2 regions of the Saccharopolyspora griseoalba genome follow, and region 2 is predicted to be linked to the other one. Evidence: riboswitches for the same ligand, from Rfam matches in the RefSeq annotation. Region 2 holds a riboswitch; the other holds the start of a gene.

Region 1 (7,855 bases), on a different contig from region 2:
CGCTCGGCGGGCTGGTCTGGGGCCACGTCGGCGACCGGCTCGGCCGCAAGCGGACCCTGGTCTACACGCTGCTGCTGACCGGGTTGGGCACCTTCGTCGTCGGGCTGATGCCCACCTACGAGCAGATCGGCATCTGGGCCGCGGTGGTGCTGGTGCTGGTGCGGCTGATCCAGGGCTTCGGCGTCGGGGGCGAGCAGGGCGGAGCGCTGCTGCTCACCGCCGAGGCCGCACCACCGGGCAAGCGCGGCTTCTACGGCAGCTTCGTGCAGATGGGCTCGCCCGCGGCCTACCTGATCCCGACCGCGCTGTTCGCGGTGCTGGAGGCGCAGCTGTCCGACGAGGCGTTCCTGACCTGGGGCTGGCGAATCCCGTTCCTGCTCAGCGCCCTCGTCGTGGTGATCGGCCTCTACATCCGGCTGCGGGTGCCGGAGTCGGAGACCTTCCGCGCGGTCAAGGAGCAGCAGCGACCGCAGCAGGCCCCGCTGAAGGCGCTGCTGCGCGACCACCGGCGCGAGGTCGTCGGCGGCCTGCTGGCCAAGTTCGTGGAGGCCGCGGTGTTCCCGCTCTACACGATCTTCCTGGTCTCCTACGCCAAGCAGCACGGGGTGGACAGCGGCATCGTGCTGGACGCGGTGATCATCGCGATCGTCGCCGAGCTGATCATGCTGCCGCTGTGGGGCAGGCTCACCGACCGCATCGGCAGGCGCACCACGTTCGCCGGCGCCGCCGCGCTCAACCTGGTGCTCCTGGTGCCGGCGTTCCTGGCCGTCGAGACCGGCGACGTCGTGGTGATCACCGCGCTGATGGTCGCCGGGCTGGCGCTGGGGCACGCGGGCACCTACGCCCCGCAGGCGTCCTACTTCCCGGAGCTGTTCCCGTCGGCTTCCCGCTACAGCGGCGTCTCGGTGGTCTGGCAGTTCGGCGCCATGATCGCCAGCGGTCCGTTCACGGTCGTGGCCTCCGCGCTGCTGGTGCTCGCCGGCGGCGGCTTCGCCCTGGTCGCGGTCTACGTGGCGGCGCTGATCGGGCTGAGCCTGCTCGGGCTGCGGATGCTGCCGGAAACCGCGCCGAACCGCCGCGACGGCGAGTACGCCGACTGGCCGCGATACGAAACCCACTGAGAGCGAGGACGAATTGTCCAAGATCGTCGATGCGAAGGTCATCGTCACCGGCCCGGGCCGCAACTACGTGACGCTCAAGCTCACCACCGCCGACGGCGTGGTGGGCTGGGGCGACGCCACGCTCAACGGCCGGGAGCTGGCCGTGGCCGCCTACCTGCGCGACCACGTCTGCCCGCTGCTGCTCGGCCGCGACGCCAACCGCATCGAGGACACCTGGCAGTACCTGTACAAGGGCGCCTACTGGCGCCGCGGGCCGGTCACGATGACCTCGATCGCGGCGGTGGACATCGCGCTGTGGGACATCCTGGGCAAGGTGGCCGGGCTGCCGGTCTACCAGCTGCTCGGCGGCGCGGCCCGCGACGGCGTGCTCGCCTACTGCCACGCCACCGGCGAGGACGTCCCCTCGCTGCTCGACGACGTCGCCGCGCACCTCGAACGAGGCTTCCTGGCGGTGCGCGCGCAGGCGGCGGTGCCCGGGGTGGACAAGGCCTACGGCGTGCCGCCCCGAGGCGAGTTCTACGAACCCGCCTCGGGCGCGGTGCCCGAGGAGAGCCGCTGGGACACCGAGTCCTACCTGCGGCACGCTCCCGAGGTGCTCGGCGCGGTGCGCGAGCGGTTCGGCTTCGGCTTCCACCTGCTGCACGACGTGCACCACCGGCTGACCCCGATCGAGGCGGGAAGGCTCGGAAGGGACCTGGAACCGCACCGGATGTTCTGGATGGAGGACCCGGTCCCCGCCGAGGACCAGAGCGCCTTCCGGCTGATCCGGGAGCACACCACCACCCCGATCGCGGTCGGCGAGGTGTTCAACTCGATCTGGGACTGCCAGCAGCTGATCACCGAGCGGCTGATCGACTACATCCGCACCTCGGTCTCGCACGCGGGCGGGATCACCCACCTGCGCCGGATCTTCGCGCTGGCCGAGCTCTACGGGGTGCGCACCGGATCGCACGGGGCCGGGGACCTCTCGCCGGTGTCGCTGGCCGCGGCGCTGCACGTGGATCTCGCGGTGCCCAACCTGGGCGTCCAGGAGTACATGGGCCACACCCCGCAGACCGCGGAGGTCTTCCGCCCGAGCTACACCCTGGAGAACGGCTACCTGCACCCGGGCGACGCACCGGGTCTGGGGGTCGAGGTCGACGAGGAGGCCGCGGCGAAGTTCCCCTACGACCCCCGCTACCTCCCGGTCAACCGCCGCCGGGACGGCTCGATCCACGACTGGTGACCCCGCCCGCGAGCGGCGCGGTTCCGCCGAGGTGCTCCCGGGCGTGAAGCCCGCTGTTCCGAGCGGACCCGCGAACCGGCTGGCCGCGAAACGCGAAGAGGGCCCTTCCCGGCGGGGAAGGGCCCTCTCTCGGCGCTCGGCGTCAGAGCTTGTTGACGCGGGCGGCCATGGCCGACTTCTTGTTGGCGGCCTGGTTCTTGTGGATGACGCCCTTGCTGGCGGCCTTGTCCAGCGCGCGGGCCGCGGCCTGCTGCTGCTCGACGGCCTTGGCCTTGTCGCCGGTGGCAGCGGCCTCGCGGAACTTGCGGATGGAGGTCTTCAGCGAGGACTTCACGGCCTTGTTGCGCTGACGCGCGGCCTCGTTGGTGAGGATCCGCTTCGCCTTGGACTTGATGTTGGCCACTGCCTGCACCTTTCGTCGTAGGAACGCTCGTGCCGCGCTTCCATCGGCCCGGTCCCGAAGGACCGGTTTTCCTCCACGTCGGAAAGCCGCACGGCACGACGGACCATGCTAGCAACGCTCACCTGGGACTTCGCCGCCAGGTCGACGCGCGCGAGCGTGGTCACAGACGAGGACCCCGGACCGTTAGCGCGGCTTAGGGTTCCAGCTCGTGCTCACCGCCTTGAACTGGCCCGGATTCGCCGACCTGACCCTCGCCGGACTGCTGTTCCTGTGCGCGGCCGCGTTCCTCGCGGGCGCGGTGGACGCGATCGTCGGCGGAGGCGGGCTGATCCAGCTGCCCGCGATGATGATGCTGATGCCCGGCGGCGAGGTGATCTACTCGCTGGCCACCAACAAGGTCTCCTCCATCGCCGGCACGGCGGCGGCCGCGCGCACCTACGCCAGGCGCGCGCCGATGGACTGGCGCTCGGCGCTGCCGATGGCCGCGGTGGCGCTGCTGGGCTCGCTGGGCGGTGCGGCGCTGGCCGACGCGCTGCCCTCCTCGGTGCTCAACGTCGTGGTGCTGGTGGCGCTGGTGGCCGTGGGCCTCTACACCTGGCGCAAGCCCGGCCTGGGCTCGTCCGACGAGCCGCGGTTCGCCCGGCGGGTGCAGCTGCTGGTGATGCTGCTCGGCGGAGCGGTGATCGGGTTCTGGGACGGCATCGCCGGGCCCGGCACCGGCTCGTTCCTGGTGTTCTGGCTGGTGAGCCTGGTCGGCTTCGCCTTCGTCACGGCCTCTGCCACCGCCAAGGTGGTCAACGTGGCCACCAACGTCGGCGCCCTGATCTTCTTCGTGCCGGCGGGCAAGGTGCTGTGGGGCCTCGGGCTGGCGATGGCGGTCTGCAACGTCGCGGGCAGCGTCGGCGGCGCGGTGCTGGCGACCCGGCGCGGCTCCGGGTTCGTGCGCCGCATGTTCCTGACCGTGGTCACCGGCCTGGTCCTCAGCCTCGGCTGGAAGCTGGCCGTGGGCGCGTGATCGGCGGTACGGTCGTCGCGCCTGCGCCTGGGGTTCCGCCCGCGCTCCGGCGCTCGACCGACGACCAGGAGAGCGGGATCCGGTCCGAGCGGCACCAGCGGCCCCGGCAGAGGGCGGGGCCGCACACCTGACGGGGAAAGCCCTGAGGGCCCGGTGCCGCGCGCCCGCGCGGCCGGGGAGGGTTGATGGGCATCGCCGCAGTCGTCCTCGTCGTGCTGGCCGCGTTCGCGCACGCCGGCTGGAACTTCTTCACCAAGCGCGCCGGCTCCTCGGGCGCCGGCTTCGTGTGGCTGACCGCGACCTGCGCCACCGTGCTGTACCTGCCGGTCGCCGCGGTCGCGCTGGTCGCGACCGGGGTGCCGCCGGTGCGCACCTGGCTGCTCGGGGTGCTGGTCAGCGCGGTGATCCACCTCGGCTACTTCCTGCTGCTGCAGCGCGGCTACGCCGCCGGGGACATGTCGGTGGTCTACCCGCTGGCCAGGGGCACCGGCCCGCTGCTGGCCGTGGTGATCGCCGTGCTGGTGCTCGGCGAGCGCCCCGGGTGGCTCGGGATCTGCGGGGCCGCGCTGGTGGTCACCGGTGTGTTCGCGATCGGGCTCTCCGACGGCCTGCCGCGCGCCGGGGCGAACCTCGCCGGGATCGGGTTCGGCCTGCTCACCGGGGCCCTGATCGCCGCCTACACGCTCTGGGACGCGCACGCGGTGACCGGGCTGGCGCTGTCCCCGCTGCTGTTCGACTGGTCCAGCAACCTCGCCCGCAGCGCACTGCTGGCCCCCTACGCGATCGCGCGCAGACCCGCGCTGGCAGCGGTGTGGCGGCGGCACCGCCGGGAGATCCTCGCCGTGGGGCTGCTGTCGCCGCTCGCCTACGTCCTCGTGCTGTTCGCGATGCGGCTCGCGCCGGTGAGCCTGGTGGCTCCCGGCCGGGAGCTCAGCATCGTCATCGCCGGCGTGCTCGCCTGGCGGCTGCTCGGCGAACCGCAGCCCGCCCGCCGCCTCACCGGCGCGGCCGTGGTGCTCGCCGGCGTCGTGCTGATCGGCGCGGCGTGAGCCCCTGTTCGGGGTTGCGGCGGTGCCGGTGGCAGGTCCGCACCTGAAACGGCGGCTCCGCCGCACTCCCGAGCGCCGCCGAACGGGGCGTCGGCTCAGGCCCGCTGGTTCCGGAGGCGCACGAGGGTGAGGACGGTCTGCTCCAGGGCGTAGTCGGCGTCGGCCGCGATGCCCTTGACGCCCGCGTTGACCTCCGCGGTTGCCCGCATGGCCTGGGAGAGGGTGGTGGGAGTCCAGCCCCGGCACTGCGCCTGGGCCTTCTTGATCTTCCAGGCCGGCATGCCGAGGTCGCCCGCCAACCGGAACGGGTCGTTGCGGGCGCCCGCCGCGGCCACGCGCCCGATGGTGCGGACCGCGTCGGCCAGCGCGTCGGCGATCAGCACGTGCGGCACGCCGAGCTGGATGGCCCAGCGCAGCGCCTCCAGGGCACCCGCGCGATCACCGACCACGGCCTTCTCGGCCACCGCGAACCCGGTCACCTCGGCGCGACCCCGGTGGTAGCGGCGGACCACTTCCTCGGTGACCTTGCCGCCCCCGGTGTCGGCCACCAGCTGCGAGGCCGCCGAGGACAGCTCCCGCAGGTCCGAACCCACGGTCTCGATCAACGCCGACACCCCGCCGGAGTCGGACTTGCCGCCGGCGCGCTTGATCTCGTCGCGCACGAAGGCCTCGCGCTCGGCGGGCTTGGTGATCTTCTTGCACTCGGTGACCCGGGCGCCGAGCTTCTTCAGCGCCGCGGGCAGCTCCTTGGCGTGCTTGGCGCGGCCACCACCGCTGTGCAGCACCACGAGGGTCATGCCGTCGGCGGGCTGCTCGGCGAACTCCAGGACCGCCTCGGCGATCTCCTTGCCGGCGTCCTGAGCCGACTCGATCGCCAGCACGCGCCCCTCGGCGAACAGCGACGGGCTGAGCAGCTCGACGAGCTCCGGCGGGGTGAGTTCACTCACCTTCACCCTGCGCAGCTCGGTCTCCGGGTCCGCCGCGCGGGCAGCGCTCACCGCGGACCACATCGCGCGCTCAACCAGGAGCTCTTCGTCTCCGAGAACCAGGTGCAGCGGGTCGGCGACCACGGCCGGGGAGCTCATATCGGCATCGTCGCACGGGCGCCCGACGGTCTCGCCATCTGGATGGAACTGGCCAGATCGCTGGACGGTCCACTAGCGTGCAGTCAGCTGTTTACAACGGAATAGCTCATCCAGAGGGGCAGAGGGAACGGCCCGTTGAAGCCCCGGCAACCGCCCGGCCGAAGATTCGTGATCCGTCGCGAGGTCTCGGCCGAAATCGGTGCCAATTCCGACCCGTCCGCGGGATAGATGAGGAAAGGACCTCGCGATGACCGCTGCTGCCCAGACCGCCAAGAAGTTCGACCTCGGCAACGCCGTCGAACTGGTCTCCAAGGAAGAGGGCCACCGGCAGCCGCTGGCCCCCGAGTTCGTCTCGCTGGAAGACTTCTCGCCACTCGAGGTGGCATACGACTTCGGCAAGATCACCCGCGCGGAGATCGAGGCCGGTCCGCGTTCCATCTGGCGCTACAAGCAGCTGCTGCCGGTGCCGAGCAACGTCGACCAGATCGCCAACACCGAGCCCGGCTGTACCCGCCTGATCCAGGCCGACAACCTCGCCAAGGCGCTGGGCGTCAAGAAGATCTGGATCAAGGACGACACCGGCAACCCCACGCACTCGTTCAAGGACCGGGTGGTCGCGGTCGCGCTGGCCGCCGCCCGCGAGTTCGGCTTCAAGGTGCTGGCCTGCCCGTCTACCGGCAACCTGGCCAACGCCGTGGCCGCGGCCGCCTCGCGCGCGGGCTGGGACTCGGTCGTGCTGGTGCCCAAGACCCTCGAGCGCGCCAAGATCCTGATGAGCGCCGTCTACGACGGCTCGCTGCTGGCCGTCGACGGCAACTACGACGACGTGAACCGGCTGGCCACCGAGCTCGCCGGGGAGCACGAGGACTGGGCGTTCGTCAACGTCAACGTCCGCCCCTACTACTCCGAGGGCTCCAAGACGCTGGCCTTCGAGGTGGCCGAGCAGCTGGGCTGGCGGATCCCCGAGCAGATCGTGGTCCCGATCGCCTCCGGATCCCAGCTGACCAAGGTCTACAAGGGCTTCAACGAGCTCACCGAGGTCGGACTGGTCGACCCGAGCCCGGTGAAGATCTTCGGCGCGCAGGCCGCCGGCTGCTCGCCGGTGTCCACGGCGTTCAAGGAGGGCCACGACGTGGTCCAGCCGGTCAAGCCGGACACCATCGCCCGCTCGCTGGCCATCGGCGCGCCGGCCGACGGCCCCTACGTGCTCGACGTCGTGCGCAAGACCGGCGGCGCGATCGAGGACGTCACCGACGACGAGGTGCGCGAGGGCATCAAGCTGCTGGCCCGCACCGAGGGCATCTTCGCCGAGACCGCCGGTGGCGTCACCGTGGCCAACGCCAAGAAGCTCATCGAGGCGGGCAAGATCGACCCGGACGCCGAGACGGTCCTGCTGATCACCGGTGACGGCCTCAAGACCCTGGACGCCGTCCAGGACTCCATCGGCCCGAAGGCCGAGGTCGCCCCGACCACCGAGTCGGTGAACCAGGCCCTGGGCCTGTGAGGCGCGGTTCCCCGTTCTGATCGGCGGCCCCCGCGAGCAGCTCGCTCGCGGGGGCCGTTCGTCGGCGGACGACGGCGCACGACCGGTCAGTCGGTTTCCCGCGAGGGGTCGCCGCGCGAGCGCGGCAGCGGCCCGGAACCGGTGGCCAGCACGGCGATGTCCCCGCGCCGGTCGGTGCGCAGCACGCGAGCGCCCGCGCGGGTGAGGGCACCGACGATGACCGGGCTGGGGTGGCCGTAGTCGTTGCCCGCGCCGACGCTGATCAGCGCGATGCGCGGCCGGACCTGCGCCAGGAACCGGGGCGTGGTGTAGCGCGAGCCGTGGTGCGGCACCTTGAGTACCTCGGCGCGCAGGTCCGCGCCGCCGGCGAGCAGCCCGCCCTGCGCGGGCGGTTCGATGTCGCCGGTGAGCAGCATCCGGCCCGCCGGGGTGGTCGCGCGCAGCACCACCGAC
Region 2 (7,855 bases):
TAAAGGCAGTCGATCAGCGCCCGCTTGCGCGCTCCGCGAGGGCTCCTAGCGTCCATTGTGGAAGCCGGAGCGGGGGCACCCCGAACTCCACCGGCCCGAACCGGCGGAGGTCCTCGACTCCGGACCTGCGGAGTTAGGCGAGGAATTGCGGATTCAGAGAAGTACCAGGTGGACGCTGGCGGCGGCCGTCGTGCTCAGTGCCGCTGCCTCGGTCGCGGTGGCCCCGAACGCCGCGGCAACCGACCGATCGGCCGTGTGGGAACGACTCGCCGAGTGCGAGTCGAGCGGCAACTGGGCCGCCAACACCGGCAACGGCTACTACGGCGGACTGCAGTTCAGCCGCAGCACGTGGGACGCCTACGGCGGTGACCGGTACAGCAGCTACCCGCACCACGCGTCGCGCGCGCAGCAGATCGCCATCGCCGAGCGGCTGCGCGACGCGCGCGGCGACTACGGCGCCTGGCCGGCCTGCGCGCGCGAGCTGGGTCTGCCGCGATGAGCTGATCGGTCGTGACGGGGGTGCCGAGGTTCCCCCGTGCGAGGGGAGGGGATCCGGCCCGAGCGCGCTGCGTGCTCGGGCCGGATCGCTGAGTGGCCGGCCCAGCCTGCGCGAATCGCCGTTGAGCGCGCGTTACGCCTGCTCCGGCCCGTGCGATATGTCACTGAAGCGCCTGGGGGGCGCTGCTAACGAAGCCCGGAACTGCCCCCCAAACGGACTAGCATTTTCGGGTATTGATCACTGACCGTGCAGGGTTGTGTGGCAACGTGATGTAACCCAGGTCACACGCTGGAATTCGGTGCTTGGCCGCCTATGGGGATCACGGTAGAGTCTCGGCGCCGTAACCGATGACAACCAGTCATGGGGGACGCCCCGGAAGTCTCGCCGGTGTACGTCGGGGAAACCGGAAGCGAGCGGAAAGAGGCTCGCCGATGGTTAGGACGGCGCTTGGCTTACGGGAGTCGGATACAGACACGAAGCACGAAGGTTGTGCGCGCGCGAGCGGCACGGAGAGGGGTTGAGCGAGCGATGAACTCGCCCGACGCGCCTCCGGTCGGAGCACGTGAGCGCGACTTCCGCCTTCGGGAGGTAGCGACCCTGTGAACGGACGAGGCGAGCCCAGTCATTCGGGTCTTGCTCCGCAGCAAGACAACGGCTACTGGGCCGATTCCTTCGACGCGTCGACGGACTGGTTCACCCCGGTGCAGCCGACCCAGCAGCACACCATGGTCGGGCTGCTCGACGCCCCGGACGGCCAGGCTCAGACCTGGGACGCCGAGGAGCACCCCAGCTTCCCGCCAGGGGCCCTCGACATCACCGCGGCCGACGTCTACGAGGCGCTCGGCCCGGACGCCGAGGACATGCTGGCGACCGCCGAGGTCGATGTAAACGAGGTCATCGCTCTCCTCAACGCCGAGACGGTGGTCCTCCCCCCGCTGGACTTCACCGAGCTCGAGCCCGAGGCGGAGCCCGGGCTGCAGCCCCAGCGGACCCAGACCGAGGCCATCACCGCCTGGAAGCGCCGCTTCCTCAAGGGTGCCGTCGCGGGCGTCCTGCTGAGCCTCACCGGCTCCGGGGCCGCGGCAGCCGCGATGGACAAGTCGGTCACCGTCGAGGTGGACGGCAAGGAGAAGACCGTCAGCACCTACGACGACACCGTCGGCGAGGTGCTCAAGGACGAGGGCATCAACGTCGGTCCGCACGACGCGCTGAGCCCGTCGCCGCAGGCCGAGGTCGGCCACGGCGACAAGATCACGCTCGACCGCGGCCGGCTGCTGAAGCTCAACATCGACGGCGAGGTCCGCGAGGAGTGGGTGCGCTCCGGGACGGTCGGCCAGGCGCTGAGCGCGCTGAACGTCAACACCGAGGGCGCGTGGATCTCCGCGGACCGCTCCACGGCCGTGCCGGAAGACGGCATGGAGCTCAAGGTCCGGACGCTCAAGGACGTCACCGTCACCGACGGCGCCGGTGAGCCCAAGCAGCTCACCACGCACGCCGCGAACATCGGCGAGCTCGTCAAGGAGCTCAAGCTCGACCTCGGCCCGCAGGACAAGATCACCCCGGGCGGGGACGCCAAGATCGTCGACGGCGCGCAGATCGACGTCGACCGGATCTCCAGCAAGGTCGTCAGCCTCACCATCCCGGTGGAGCCGCCGGTCAAGGAGATCGTCGACGAGAACATGCTCAAGGGTGAGGAGAAGGTCGTCGACCCGGGCGAGGCCGGCGAGAAGATCCAGTTCACCCGGATCACCACGGTCAACGGCGAGGAAGACTCCCGGGACGTGGTCGACGAGAAGATCACCAAGCAGGCGCGCGAGAAGGTCGTCCGCGTCGGCGGCAAGGAGCCGCCGAACAGCGGCGTCTGGGACAAGCTGGTCCAGTGCGAGTCGACCGGCAACTGGTCGATCAACAGCGGCAACGGCTACTACGGCGGACTGCAGTTCGACAAGCAGACCTGGGACGCCTACGGCGGCGACCAGTACGCCGAGTACCCGCACCAGGCCAGCCGGGAGCAGCAGATCGCGGTCGCGGAGAAGGTGCGCGACGCCCGCGGCGGCTCCTACGGGGCCTGGCCGGCCTGCGCCTCCAAGCTCGGCCTGCCGACCTGATCCGGATCTCCCGGTCCTCCTCGTACGAACGGTCCCCGCGCGCTCGGCGTGCGGGGACCGTTCGCGCGCGGGCGGGGACCGCTCCGTCCGGTGATGGGAGTCCTTCGTTGTTCGCCCTGGTGAGAACGCCGGTGGTGGGCGGTCTAGGGTTTGAGCCGTGGATGACCAGCTGCTTGGACCGGGCGATGTGCGCCGGTTGGCCGCCGAGCTCGACGTCCGGCCGACGAAGAAGCTCGGCCAGAACTTCGTGCACGACCCCAACACCGTGCGCCGCATCGTGTCGACCGCCGAGGTCACCGCGGACGACGTGGTGCTGGAGGTCGGCCCGGGGCTCGGCTCGCTGACGCTGGCCCTGCTGCCGGAGGCCGGCTCGGTCATCGCCGTGGAGGTCGATCCGGTGCTGGCGGCCAAGCTGCCCGCCACCGCCGCCGAGTTCGCGCCGAACTCGGCCGCTCGGCTGACCGTCCTGGAGGCGGACGCGCTCCGGGTGCGCGCCGCGGACTTCCCCGAGCCGCCGACGGCCCTGGTGGCCAACCTGCCCTACAACGTCGCGGTGCCGGTCGTGCTGCACCTGCTCGCCGAGCTGCCGAGCCTGCGGCACGGCCTGGTGATGGTGCAGTCCGAAGTGGCCGATCGGATGTCGGCCGAGCCGGGCAGCCGGACCTACGGCGTGCCGAGCGCCAAGGCGGGCTGGTTCGCCGACGTGCGGCGCGCGGGACCGGTGCCGCGCAAGGTGTTCTGGCCGGTGCCCAACGTGGACTCCGGGTTGGTGGCCTTCCACCGCGTGGATCCGCCTTCGAGCGCACCGCGCGAGGAGGTCTTCCGGGTCGTGGACGCGGCGTTCGCGCAGCGGCGCAAGGTGCTGCGCGGCGCGCTGGCCGGTTGGGCCGGTTCGGCGGCGCTGGCCGAGGACTACCTGCGGGCGGCCGGTGTCGAGCCGACCGCTCGCGGTGAGCAGCTCACCATCGCGGACTTCGCCCGCATCGCCGAGGCCAAGCAGCGCTGATCACCCGTCCGGTGGCTTGCCAACTCGAGTGAACTTGCTACTGAGGGTTAGCTCCAACACCCCGCTGTGTCCGGGAATTCCCGCTCCGCTGGGTGTGTGACAAGACAAACAAACTTCGGATAGTGACCGCTATCAACTTGCGCAGGGGTGCGCCAGTGGGGTCTACTATTCGAGAAATCCATCCCGAGCGGCTGAGAGACCTGGCTTGTTGACGCCGCAGCAACCACCCGATGGGCAGGTGCTAACGCCAGGAGCGATGGAGCGATCGTGGATTCAAACGCGCTGTTAGCGACTCTGCCCGCCGGCGACCACCGGGCCCGGGCGTCCTCCGCACTGCTCGTGCTGCCTTCCCAGGCCGTGCCGCAGCGGACGCGAGTACCGCGCACGCAGCCCGCCCACGTCCGGGAGCTGCTCACGCAGCGCCGGGTCATCGACCACGGGCGGCGCACCACCACGGCCTGTCGCCGGGCGATGTGACCCGGAACCTCCCCCTCGTCAACGCCTTCGAAGTTCACCCTGACCTGCTGCCCGCGCGACGCGGGCGCGGTCGTCGCGAGCTGATGTGGAGCAGATCGTGATCTCTGTTGAGAACCTGACCAAGTCCTTCCAGCACAACGGTTCCACCGTGCGCGCCCTCGACGGCGTCTCGATGGAGGTCAACCCCGGCTCCGTGTGCGGCGTGGTGGGTCCGAGCGGGGCGGGCAAGTCGACTCTGGCGCGCTGCATCGCGCTGCTGGAGAAGCCGGACAGCGGTGCCATCCGGGTGGACGGCACCGACCTGGTCGCCCTGGAGGGCAGGGCGCTGCGCGCCGCCCGCCAGCAGATCGGCGTGGTGCCGCAGGGCGATTCGCTGCTCCGCCAGCGCACCGCCGCGGGCAACGTGGCGCTGCCGCTGGAGGCGGCCGGGATCAGCGGCCCGCACCGGCGCGCTCGCGTCGGCGAGCTGCTGGACCTGGTGGGCCTGACCGACAAGGCGTCGGTCTACCCCGACCAGCTCTCCGGCGGGCAGCGCCAGCGCATCGCGGTGGCCCGCGCGCTGGCCGCCAAGCCCTCGGTGCTGCTGGCCGACGAGCCGACCTCCGCGCTGGACCCGGGCACCACCGATTCGGTGCTGACCGTCCTGGACCGCGCGCGGTCCGAGCTGGGCGTCACCGTCCTGGTGGTCACCCACGACATGGCGGTGGTCCGCAAGATCGCCGACGACGTCGCGGTGCTGGAGGACGGCCGCGTGGCCGAGCACGGCAAGGTGCTCGACCTGGTGGCCGAGCCGGGCAGCCAGGTCTCGTCGACCCTGCTGCCCGCGACCGACCAGGCCGAGCCGCTGCGGCCGGCCGCGGGCGGCGGCCACGACGTGGTCGCCGAGGTCGTGCTGGTCGGTTTCGCCGCCGTCGGGGCGCTGCTGCCGGAAGCGGGCAACCGCTTCGGCGTCGACCTGGCGATCCTGGGCGGCGGTTTGACCCGCCTCGGCGACACCCCGGTCGCCAAGTTCCGCATCGGCCTGACCGGGGAGCGCTCCGAGGCGGCGCTGAATTGGATGATCGAGCGGGACGCGCATGTCCGGCGCGCCCCGGTGTGCGTTGACGGAGTTGCTGCTGCGTGACTGATGTGACCCCCTGGTCGGAGGTCGGAGAACTACTGGGCGAGGCAACGCTCCAAACGCTGTACATGGTGCTGGTGTCGACCCTGCTGGCGGTGGCCGGCGGGTTGCCGCTCGGCGTGCTGCTGCACCTGTCCTCGCCGGTCGGGCTGAACCCGCGACCGGCGCTGTACCGGGTGCTCGGCGTGATCGTGGACGTGGTGCGCTCGGTGCCCTTCGTGGTGCTGCTGGTGGTGCTGGCCTCGTTCACCCGGTTGCTGGTCGGGACCTCGATCGGCAGCACCGCGGTGATCGTGCCGCTGACCATCGGAGCCGTGCCCTTCTTCGCCAGGCTGACCCAGAACGCGTTGCGCGAGGTCAGCTTCACCGTGGTGGAAGCGGCGATCACGACCGGATCGAGCAGGCTGCGGATCGTGTGGACGGTGCTGCTGGGCGAGGCCCGCGCGGCACTGGTCGGCGCGGTCGGCGTCACCGCGGTGGCGCTGATCGGCTACGCCGCGATGGCCGGTGCCATCGGCGGCGGGGGCCTGGGCACCACCGCGATCCAGGACGGCTACCAGAGCAACGACAGCCGGATCCTGTACGGCTCGGTCGTGGTGCTCGGCGCGCTGGCCTACGCGATGCAGCTGGCCACGGACCTGGCCGCCAAGCTGGTGGATCGCCGGCGCACAGCGGCCGGCTGAGTTCTCCTCCTCCCGGATCGAAGCGCGCGCGTCCCAGAAGGACCCGCGCGGTTGCCACAACGCGCCCGAAACCGGGCGCCGGAAAGGAAGTTTCGAGATGCGTTTGCGCTTTGCCGCGCTGGTCGCCTCGGCCGGTGTGCTGCTGGCCGCCTGCGGCTCCGGCCCGACCGCCGCCGAGGACCCCAACGCGCCGCTGCGGATCGGCGTCAGCCCGACCCCGCACGGCGAGATCCTGGAGCACGTCGACGAGAACCTGGCGGAGAAGGCCGGGCTCGACATCGAGATCGAGAAGTTCGACGACTACATCCGCCCCAACGAGGCCCTCGCGCACGGCGAGCTGGACGCGAACTACTTCCAGCACAAGCCCTACCTCGAGGAGTACCGCGGCGAGCGCGGCGGCGACTTCGCCTGGGTGCAGTCGGTGCACCTGGAGCCGCTGGCGCTGTACTCCAAGCAGCACGAGTCGGCGCAGGAGATCCCCGACGGGGCGACCGTGACGCTGCCCAACGACCCGGCGAACCAGTTCCGCGGTCTGAAGCTGCTGGAGCAGGGCGGGTTGATCAAGCTCAAGCCCGAGGCGGGCGTGGGCACCCGGCTGTCCGAGGCGATCGCGGAGAACCCGAAGAAGCTGGAGCTCAAGGACCTCTCGCCGGACCAGCTGCCGCGCTCGGTCGACGACGCCGCCGCCGCGGTGGTCAACGGCAACTACGCGGTCAAGGCCAAGATGACCGACCCGCTGCTGGTGGAGGAGTCCGAGGGCAACCCCTACGCCAACGGGCTGGTCACCACTCCGCAGCTGGCCGAGGACCCGCGCGTGCAGAAGCTCGCCGAGCTGCTGCGCTCGCCGGAGGTGCAGGACTTCATCCAGCAGAAGTGGGGCGGCGTGGCCGTCACCCCGGCCGCCTGATCGCTCCTTCACCAGAAGTCCCCACGCCCAGGCGTGGGGACTTCTGATGTGGGAGGGGGAGCCGCTCGGCCGCCACGTCCGGGTGGGAGCACAGGTAAGTGGACGGCGCGCCTTGCCGGGCACGTAGGCTGGAACCGTGCTCTCCGTGGTTCCAACTCCGATCACCGTTCGCGTTCCGGCGAAGGTGAACCTCCACCTGTCGGTCGGTGACGCTCGTCCGGACGGCTACCACGAGCTGGTCACCGTCTTCCAGGCGCTGTCGCTCACCGACGACGTCACGGTGGTGACCGCCGAGGAGTCGGCGATCGAGGTGCAGGGCGAGGGCGCCGACCTGGTGCCCGCCGGCCCCGAGAACCTGGCCTGGAAGGCCGTGCGGCTGCTCGCCGAGCGGGCGGGCAAGGACCCGGAGGAGCCGGGGGTGCGGGTGTCGATCAACAAGGGCATCCCGGTGGCCGGCGGCATGGCGGGCGGCAGCGCCGACGCGGCCGCGACGCTGCTGGCGCTCAACCAGCTGTGGAAGCTCGAGATCGGCCGCGACGAGCTCGGCGAGATCGCCGGGCAGCTCGGCAGCGACGTCCCGTTCTCGCTGCAGGGCGGCACCGCGCTGGGCACCGGCCGCGGTGAGCGGCTCGTCCCGGTGCTGGCCCGGCACACCTTCCACTGGGTGATCGGCCTGGCCAAGGACGGCCTGAGCACGCCCGAGGTCTACGGGGAGCTGGACCGCCTGCGCGACGAGAACGCGCCCAACCGGGTCGGCGAGGTGGAACCGCTGCTGGAGGCGCTGGCCTCCGGCGATCCGAGGCAGCTCGCGCTGCTGCTGGGCAACGACCTGCAGGCGGCTGCGGTGTCGCTCAAGCCGGTCCTGCGGCGCACCCTGCGCGCGGGCGTGCAGGCGGGCGCGCTGGCGGGCATCGTCTCCGGATCCGGACCCACCTGCGCCTTCCTGTGCACCGATGCGGACTCCGCGGTGCGGGTGGCCGCCGAGCTCTCCGGAGCGGGCGTGTGCCGCACCGTCCGGGTCGCGCACGGCCCGGTCCCCGGAGCCAAGATCGTCT

What was found. Region 2 has a riboswitch for S-adenosylmethionine ahead of ACFQRI_RS10650 (hypothetical protein). Riboswitches for the same ligand answer to the same signal wherever they lie in the genome.
Region 1: another riboswitch for S-adenosylmethionine. It lies ahead of thrC (threonine synthase); the one in region 2 lies ahead of ACFQRI_RS10650 (hypothetical protein).

What each region holds. Positions count from the first base shown of each region.
Region 1 covers NZ_JBHTCJ010000005.1:241,823-249,677, forward strand. The annotation lists gene ACFQRI_RS12310 (MFS transporter) at 1-1,121, shown strand, start outside; gene manD (D-mannonate dehydratase ManD) at 1,135-2,346, shown strand; gene rpsT (30S ribosomal protein S20) at 2,489-2,749, opposite strand; gene ACFQRI_RS12325 (TSUP family transporter) at 2,958-3,764, shown strand; gene ACFQRI_RS12330 (EamA family transporter) at 3,950-4,813, shown strand; gene holA (DNA polymerase III subunit delta) at 4,909-5,898, opposite strand; SAM riboswitch class I at 6,002-6,133, shown strand; gene thrC (threonine synthase) at 6,146-7,402, shown strand; gene ACFQRI_RS12345 (DNA internalization-related competence protein ComEC/Rec2) at 7,489-7,855, opposite strand, start outside.
Region 2 covers NZ_JBHTCJ010000004.1:378,185-386,039, forward strand. The annotation lists partial or broken gene ACFQRI_RS10635 (transglycosylase family protein) at 257-499, shown strand; gene ACFQRI_RS10640 (transglycosylase family protein) at 1,099-2,607, shown strand; gene rsmA (16S rRNA (adenine(1518)-N(6)/adenine(1519)-N(6))-dimethyltransferase RsmA) at 2,765-3,613, shown strand; SAM riboswitch class I at 3,789-3,876, shown strand; gene ACFQRI_RS10650 (hypothetical protein) at 3,881-4,090, shown strand; gene ACFQRI_RS10655 (methionine ABC transporter ATP-binding protein) at 4,188-5,213, shown strand; gene ACFQRI_RS10660 (methionine ABC transporter permease) at 5,210-5,893, shown strand; gene ACFQRI_RS10665 (MetQ/NlpA family ABC transporter substrate-binding protein) at 5,991-6,800, shown strand; gene ACFQRI_RS10670 (4-(cytidine 5'-diphospho)-2-C-methyl-D-erythritol kinase) at 6,946-7,855, shown strand, end outside.